DNA from 2 places in the Rossellomorea sp. ABR4_004 genome. Region 2 is predicted to be linked to the other one. Evidence: riboswitches for the same ligand, from Rfam matches in the RefSeq annotation. Region 2 holds a riboswitch; the other holds the start of a gene.
What was found. Region 2 has a riboswitch for FMN ahead of ribD (bifunctional diaminohydroxyphosphoribosylaminopyrimidine deaminase/5-amino-6-(5-phosphoribosylamino)uracil reductase RibD). Riboswitches for the same ligand answer to the same signal wherever they lie in the genome.
Positions count from the first base shown of each region.

Region 1: another riboswitch for FMN. It lies ahead of ACXAF2_RS03045 (ECF transporter S component); the one in region 2 lies ahead of ribD (bifunctional diaminohydroxyphosphoribosylaminopyrimidine deaminase/5-amino-6-(5-phosphoribosylamino)uracil reductase RibD).

Region 1 is NZ_JBSWVM010000001.1:543,400-547,817, forward strand. It holds gene ACXAF2_RS03035 (YpbB family protein) at 1-345, opposite strand, end outside; gene ACXAF2_RS03040 (ferredoxin) at 569-817, shown strand; gene ACXAF2_RS03045 (ECF transporter S component) at 923-1,492, opposite strand; FMN riboswitch at 1,646-1,779, opposite strand; gene ACXAF2_RS03050 (M23 family metallopeptidase) at 1,894-2,802, opposite strand; gene ACXAF2_RS03055 (hypothetical protein) at 3,863-4,418, opposite strand, start outside.
Region 2 is NZ_JBSWVM010000001.1:354,363-358,780, reverse strand. It holds gene ACXAF2_RS02000 (patatin-like phospholipase family protein) at 1-609, shown strand, start outside; gene ACXAF2_RS01995 (hypothetical protein) at 753-1,448, shown strand; gene ACXAF2_RS01990 (four-helix bundle copper-binding protein) at 1,502-1,825, shown strand; FMN riboswitch at 2,015-2,158, shown strand; gene ribD (bifunctional diaminohydroxyphosphoribosylaminopyrimidine deaminase/5-amino-6-(5-phosphoribosylamino)uracil reductase RibD) at 2,331-3,416, shown strand; gene ribE (riboflavin synthase) at 3,441-4,097, shown strand; gene ACXAF2_RS01975 (bifunctional 3,4-dihydroxy-2-butanone-4-phosphate synthase/GTP cyclohydrolase II) at 4,115-4,418, shown strand, end outside.

The sequences.
Region 1 (4,418 bases), 190 kb from region 2:
CAGAAACGTTTGATCACCGTAGACAAGACCATTCATATTGGATGGAAAGGAGTCACCTTGAAAATCTTTTTTTACAGATTCAGTACCAGCAGTTGTCACAATCGCTTTCCCACTATCATCGACAATGACATACCCCAATTTCTCCAATTCCTTTACCTTCTGGTTAAAGTACGCTCGTTTAAGCTTAGGTAAAGAAAGGAAAAACGGCTGCAAATAAAAGAGGTGAGCATCCTGAATCGACTGGGAAGACTTTTTTCCTTTTAAGATATGAAAAACAGAGTAAATCGATCGCTCTCCATTTATTTGTATGAAGCAATTTAAAATCACATAATTAAGATAGGTCAATTCTCTACTCCTTAACATGTAGGTTATTGTCAAATATTGTACCATGAATTTGTTGTTTAACCATGTTTTGTTTTTCATATATAGGATAAAAATAAAAAGAAACCACCTAACTATTGAAAAGTTATACAATCCTCTATAAAATAAACATTAAGTGATTTTTCACAAACTTACATTGTGTATAATGATGAATTATATAGAATTATTTATTCGGGAGGTTTTTTCTTTGCCAAAATATACAATCGTCGACAAGGATACATGCATTGCATGTGGAGCGTGTGGAGCTGCTGCTCCAGATATTTATGACTATGATGATGAAGGTATTGCATTTGTAACATTAGATGATAACCAGGGGACGGTCGAAGTTCCTGACGTATTAGAAGATGATATGGTTGATGCATTCGAAGGTTGTCCTACAGATTCCATTAAAGTAGCTGACGAGCCATTCGACGGGGATGCACTTAAATTTGAATAGCAGTTCCGAAGCTAAGGGAATTTCCCCTTAGCTTTTTCTTTTTGTGCTGATGACATTAGAAAACCCCCTCAAATGAAATTGAGGGGGTTATTATTTATATTTGCACTATGCCGCTTTCTTTAGGGCTGTCTGTCTTGCCAACCAGCCTTGAAGACGAACAAATAGTAAGATGAAGACTGATGTTACAAGGATTCCTTTTAAGATGTTGAAAGGAACAATTCCTGTAATGATAACCTCAGCAGGCAGTTCAAAATTCATGAAGTATTTATATGCGGGAAGGAATACAAAATAATTAAGAATTCCCATACTGATACTCATGACCACAGTACCTGTGATAAGTCCGATCAACAAGCCTTTTTTAGATTGTGAACGTGAATAAATATAATATGTCGGAAGAATCAAAAGCACTCCTGCCATAAAATTTGCAACATGGCCAATCGGAACGCCGGTATCGCTTCCTGTCATGATGTAATCAATCACGTTCTTGAATAATTCAACTAATATTCCTGCAAGAGGACCTAATGTCACTGTCGCAATCAATGCAGGCACATCACTGAAATCTACCATTAAAAACTTTGGAAATGGTGGTATTGGGAAGTTAAAAAGCATTAACACATAGGATATGGCACTTAACATACCAACCGTTACAAACGTGCGTGTATTCATTTTTCTCATAAACCTCTCTCCTTTAGGAGATTCATCTCATATCGAAGATAGCTCAAGCCAAAGGTAGCATTAAAAAACCCCTAGATACGTATATCTAGGAGAATGTAAAGGCATACCCTAATAAACGTTCAGCTTCCCATTTCTAAACGTTCTGGCATAAACCTTCATCTTCTCCCATCCAGACTATACTGTCGGCTTTGGAATCGCACCAAATCCTGCCCCTGAAGGCTCGCGGGCTTAGAGACAAATGTCCCATCACCGCCGGTAGGGAATTTCACCCTGCCCCGAAGACGAATCTTTATTTTTTTATACATTTTCATTATACATAATGACAGTGGTTATGTGAAGGAAAACAGTTCGAATTCGAAATATTTTTGTTTACTCATGGTCTATTCAGGTTTACGCTTCCATTATTGTATGTTTAATACTTGTTGAGGATATATAGGTGTCTTAAGATCCAATCCATTCCAAGCCACCAAGTCATTCACATCGACTCCTTGTGCGACTGAAATGGAGTATAAGGTGTCCCCTTGTTTCACTACATATCCAATACCGGACAGAGGGATGGCTAACGTTTGATTAATTTCCAAATTGGTTTCATCTAATCCATTGGCACTTTTAATATCCTCTACTGATATATTGTATTGTTGAGAAATCCCCCAGAGGGTTTCTCCCTTATGTACGACATGATTTACCATGTTTTCATGATTATGAATTTCTTCCGTACTTACATCACGAGTGATATCAGCTGTTCCAGAAACACCCACGGCCTGATAGGGATCCCTTTCCTGAGCAAATACAAGCTGCCCGACCTCACCTTGTCCAAATACCATATAGGGATCGATTGCATTTATCTTATCAATCGTCCATTCTCCCCTGTGCACCTCAAAATGCAGGTGAGCTCCTGTCGATCTGCCTGTATTTCCTAAATTTCCAAGCTGTTGACCTTGGCCAACTTCTTGATTTTCTTCAACAAGGCGGTTCTCAAGATGAGCATAAACGGTTTCATACCCATTTTCATGCCTAATGAATACCACATGTCCGTAGCTTGGAGATAGATATGATCTAATCACCTTACCTTTGGCAACAGAATAAACAGGAGAGCCTATGTCTCCTCCTATGTCCATCCCTTTATGAGTACCAGACCTTGTACCATATGAATCCGTTATCATCCCTTCAACAGGAAATGTCCAGGATACCGTTTCCTCCACGATCTTATTCGTCTCCGCTTTCGCTATCTTTCCTGTAAAGAACATAATGCTCACACACAATGCTAACAGGAATACGATTAAAAGCCTTCTTACATAATCCAAAATCATGCTTGTCCTCCTTACCCATTTAACGCAATACCTTATTCCTTCCCTACTGAAACTTCACGTCCGCTGCCTTTTCGTCTATTAACCCATTCTTACCTTCTCACCATCATTTCATGCACTCCCCACTATATGTAGACCCTCCATTCAATATTCACAAGTGAATGAGATAATTTTCCTTTGAGTAGTTTGTCTAAGTCTGAGATAAATATACACCCAAAAGCGGAGGCGGCTCGTTCAGACCCGACAAGCATAAGATGAATTGGCCGAGAAGGCGTTCTTTGCCTTCTTGGCCAATTTAGCTTATGACCTCGAGGGGCTAGCCGCCGGAGCTGGATGACACAAAAGCGGAGGCGGCTCGTTCAGAGGCGACAAGCATAAGACGAACAGGCCGGAAAGGCGTTCTTTGCCTTTTTGGCCTGTTTGACCTATGACCTCGAGCCTCTAGCCGCCGGAGCTGGATGACACAAAAGCGGAGGCGGCTCGTTCAGAGGCGACAAGCATAAGACGAACAGGCCGGAAAGGCGTTCTTTGCCTTTTTGGCCTGTTTGACTTATGACCTCGAGCCTCTAGCCGCCGGAGCTGGATGACACAAAAGCGGAGGCGGCTCGTTCAGAGGCGACAAGCATATGACGAACATGCCGAAAAGGCGTACTTTGCCTTTTTGGCATGTTTGACTTATGACCTCGAGCCTCTAGCCGCCGGAGCTGGATGACACCCAAAAGCGGAGGCGGCTCGTTCAGCCCCGACAAGCATAAGATGAATTGGCCGAGAAGGCGTTCTTTGCCTTCTTGGCCAATTTAGCTTATGACCTCGAGGGGCTAGCCGCCGGAGCTGGATGATAGGAAATGTGGAGCCGACTGGTCAGGCCCGACAAGCACTTTGGGAAAATGGCAAAAGGCGTTCTTTGCCTTATGCCATTTTTCCAAAGTGACCTCGAGGGACTAGGAGGCGCAGCTAGACACCCAAAAGCGGAGGCGGCTCGTTCAGACCCGACTAGCATGCCCCACACAAAAAAAAAGACCGGAAACGGATTCCTTTTCCGCTTCCTGTCTTTCTTTGATAACTAATTTTCGAATGTTTTCTTATTCGGGCTGATAGGAGTCTCAATGGGCTCGTTGAACATGAATCCATTCCAGCTTTCCTGTTTAATGTTTTCAAATTGAACTCTTTCATACCCGGAGCTTTTGCTTGTCAGTAAAATACCTTCAATCATTTCCATGGCTGTTTCATTGTCTATTGTTTCTATGTCCAGTTCATTTAAGAAATTGATGATTAAATATTCATCTGATTCCGTTACACTGATATTGATATTTTTAGGAATTACACTTTGGAAAAGGCTCGTTTCTGAGCTTTTCATTGCCTGAATGGACTCCTTGACATTTCCTCTATTTATATTATCCGGTACGAGGAAGCGTTCCCTTCCATTTGGCGAGTAAAGGTAATAAGCCGTATGAGCATCTTCATTAAGATCGATTTTTGAGAATTCCCCGGTGGAGCTAAATTCCGGAACTGAGCCATCTTGTTCTTGAAGAACCACTTCATCTAACCCCTTATGCTGAAATGAATATAATAGAGTATGGTAAAAAGCGTATTCCACTGCACTACCGCCACTATATGAA
Region 2 (4,418 bases):
TTTGATGAAATTCCAAATAAGCTGGTCCCTTTCGATTATGAAGCTTTTCACTCTAATACAACGGAATTTATCGTCGGCACCACAGATTGTCATACAGGAAAACCGGCGTATTTCTCAAGAAGAGACTATGGTGAGGAGCTCCTTACGATTATCCGTGCGTCAAGTTCCCTGCCATTTGTCGCTCCGACCGTTGAATTTGGATCCCGGCATCTTCTGGATGGAGGAATAAGTGACCCTGTTCCCATCGAAAAAGCTGAGCAGGACGGGTTTAAGAAAAATGTAGTCATATTAACCAGAAACAGGGGCTATTATAAAAAGCCTTCACGATTTTCTTTCCTTGTGAAAAAAAAGTACCCTCAATATCCTGAATTACATAAAACGATGTTTAACCGGTACTTGCGTTACAATCAAACAATCAAGGAATTAGAAACGAGAGAAAAGAATGGGGATGTCCTGATCATTCAACCTCAACATCCATTAAAAGTAAGCCGTATTGAAAAAAATCCACAAAAGCTGGATGAATTGTACTGGCAAGGCTATCATGATGCAGAGGCAAAGGATAAAAAAATAATGGAATGGAATCGCTCAGCCATTCCAGTGCACTCATAACATATAAGCCAACGAATGGCAGAAAAATCTTCTCATTTCTTTATTGAGGGTTCTGCAACCGTTGGCTTTCTTCTATTTGAATGGTCTATTTAAGGGATTTTTACATACATATGATAGAGATTCCTTGAAAGGACGAGCATTTCATGAACCTCTACCAAATCTACAAAAATGAACAATATACGTTGCTTTATCGCAGTATCATGTATTTTCTCATAGGTGTAGGAATGCTGATTGTGACCAAACAGTTATTTTATTTTCCACTGTTAATCTTTATACCTGCGTGCTCAAATTTATATCTCAGTTTTAGTATGAAGAAGGAACTAAAGAAAGCGAACCGATTATTTTATGAAACAATACCTGAATCCCGGCATTCATTAGTCGGGGTTCAGACGAAAGAAGGTTCCTATTATTTAAAAACGAATGGATGGTCAGAATACTTTATTCAAAGGACGTCCTTGATCAATAACCCGAAACATTATATGCTTCACAGAAAGCATAAGCAACCGCTGACTTTCTTAAAATGGAGCAGATCGATGAAAATCGATATGGGCGGAGCAGGAAGGGTTTTTCACTTGAAGTACCAGAGCTCTACTGCTATTGAATGGCGCAGTGATGAAGGTGACACGATTATCATTTATAAAGGAAACAAACGATGGATCTTGAATTATAATAAAAAAAATTATTTATCCTTACAAAAAGGATATCTTCCTCAAACTGTTCAAAAGCTCTTCGACTATCACCATAGTTATGTTTCTTTTTATGAAACATATAGCGAAGAACTGGATTGGCTCCTTATTTTCCTATGGTATGTAGACAGTGATTATTTTCTTACCGCATAGTAATCCTTTTTCCCCAGTTGGGAATGCTAAATAGGAATGTTCGTGGAGGTGAGATGATGAATGCTGATTACAAACCATGTTTAACGGCTTTGCACCGATGTCTGGAAGCATGTAATGTATGCTATCATGCATCCCTTAAGGAAGAAAAAGCAATGATGATGTGCATTGAGCTGGACCGGGAATGTGCGGATATTTGTTCCTATGCCATTAATGCCATGCAGCGAAGCAGTAAATTTGTTCAACAAATTCTGGTCCTTTGCGCAGAAATCTGTGATGCTTGTGGTACAGAATGTAATTCTCATGACCAACAGCATTGTAAGGACTGCGCTGAAGCCTGTTTTGAATGTGCGGAAGAATGCAGAAAGCTATCAACATAATAAATGAAGAGGTGCTTCTATTTAATGGAGGCATTCTTTTTTATTCTTGTAGCATTTTCTTAGTGCTTCCAATCAGAAATAGAGAGATATTTCTAATATATATTCAAATAATTAGTACAAAAATAAAATTTTAGAGCTCCTTACATGATTTCATTGATGAAACTATGATAGAATAATGTTAATCGAATAGGTTTCCTTCGGGGCAGGGTGAAATTCCCTACCGGCGGTGATGAGCGCATGCTCTTAGTCCGTGACCCGGCTAATGAAAATTAGACGGTGGATTTGGTGAAATTCCAAAGCCGACAGTGATAGTCTGGATGGGAGAAGGAACGGCAGTATTTACTTGATGCAGACGCGAGAAGTCTATCTTTTTTGAGGATTATGTTTCCAAAAAAAGTAATCATGTAAATGCTTTATTCAGTCATGCCAACTTCCCCCAAGTAAAAACTTACTTGGGGTTTATTTATTTTAGAATAATAGTGATAAAAGAAGGGAGGTAAAACGATTGGACGATTCACAATATATGAAGCTTGCCCTCTCTATTGCCAAGACCACCCAAGGGCAAACATCACCCAATCCTGCCGTAGGAGCGGTTGTGGTGAAAAATGGAGAAGTCGTTGGGATGGGTGCGCACCTCAAAGCAGGAGAAGGTCACGCAGAGGTTCATGCCATAAAGATGGCAGGAGACAAAGCACAGGGGAGTGACGTCTATGTGACGCTGGAACCATGCTCTCATTACGGGAAAACACCACCCTGTTCACAGCTGCTGATTTCAAGCGGAGTGAGGCGGGTCCATATTGCCAGCACTGATCCAAATCCCCTTGTAGCGGGAAGAGGAATTCAACAGTTGAAGGATGCAGGCATAGAAGTAATGGTCGGAGAGCTTGAAGAAGAAGCACTCGAACTAAACAAGCATTTTTTCCATTTCATTCAATACGGAACACCTTTTGTAACCCTTAAGACAGCTGTCACATTAGACGGGAAAACAGCTTCAGCTTCAGGAGATAGCAAATGGATTACGTCAGAAGCTTCCCGCACAGATGTCCACTATGATCGTCACCGGCATGACGCGATATTAGTAGGAGTCAATACCGTTATACAGGATAACCCACACCTTACCACCCGTTTGCCCCAAGGTGGAAAAAACCCCATTCGAATCATATTAGATACCTTTTTACGAACACCTCTCAACTCTCATGTAGTGAAAGACTCGGAAAGCAGGACCCTCATCTTTACAGGCAGTTCTGTCAATGAAGAACAGAAGCGGCCCTATATGGAGTCAGGCTGTGAAATCATCACCCTTTCAGAGGAAAGGATGGACATTCACACAGTATTAAAAGAACTGGGTGACCGGAATATAGGATCCCTTTATGTAGAAGGTGGATCTACCATTCATTCTTCCTTTTTAAAGGGAAAAGCCTTTCAGGAATTGGTTATGTACATGTCCCCCAAGCTTGTAGGCGGAAGCTCTGCCTTCTCCAGTTTTGGAGGTGAAGGATTCCAGACCATTGCAGAAGGTCTTGAAATGGAGATTAAGAGCATTGAACGAGTAGGAAAGGACATTAAAATAATTGCTTTACCTAAGAGTTAGCCTTTTTGAAAGGAGGAGAAAGGGTTGTTTACTGGAATCATTGAAGAAATCGGCTCAATTGAACGCATGAAAAAATCCTCCTCATCCATGGAACTGACGATAAAAGCGGGCCGCATTCTGGAAGACGTTCATATTGGAGATAGCATCAGTGTGAATGGTGTCTGTTTAACCGTCACTTCATTCAACTCCATGCAATTCCAAGTGGACGTGATGCCTGAAACCTTTGAAGGCACAACTCTGCGGGACTTGTCCCTTGGAACTAAAGTCAACCTGGAGAGGGCGATGGCTGCAAACGGTCGTTTCGGCGGGCATTTCGTTAATGGGCATGTCGATGGAGTAGGGACGATTGTTAGAATAGAGAAAGTTGAAAATGCCTGGTATATGGACATATCCATTCCGGAAGATCAGAGCCACTTATTTATCATGAAGGGCTCTGTAGCAATAGACGGCACTTCCCTTACTGTTTTTGGTGTACAAAATAATACCATTACGATTTCGTTGATCCCGCAAACGAGAGGGGACACGGTTCTTGGTGAGAAAAAAGTAGGGGATCGTGTCAATATTGAATGTGACGTAATGGCGAAGTATTTTCATCGCTTCTATGAAGCAAAGGAACAGTCTAAGAGTAATTCAAGCCGCATCAGCTATGATTTCTTAACTCAAAATGGTTTCGCTGACTAATAGAAAGGGGTTGCCACATGTTTAATAAGATCGAAGAAGCTCTTGAAGATTTACAGGCAGGTAAAGTCGTCATCGTAGTAGATGATGAAAACCGTGAGAATGAGGGAGACTTTATTGCCCTTGCAGATAAAGCGACTCCAGAAGTCATTAATTTTATGGCTAAAGAAGGAAGAGGGTTAATTTGTGCCCCGATAACAGAGGAGATTGCGCATAAACTAAAGCTTTCACCCATGACGATGTCAAATACGGATCCTCATGGAACGGCCTTTACGATTTCTGTCGATCATAAATCAGCTACCACTGGAATTAGTGCATATGAGA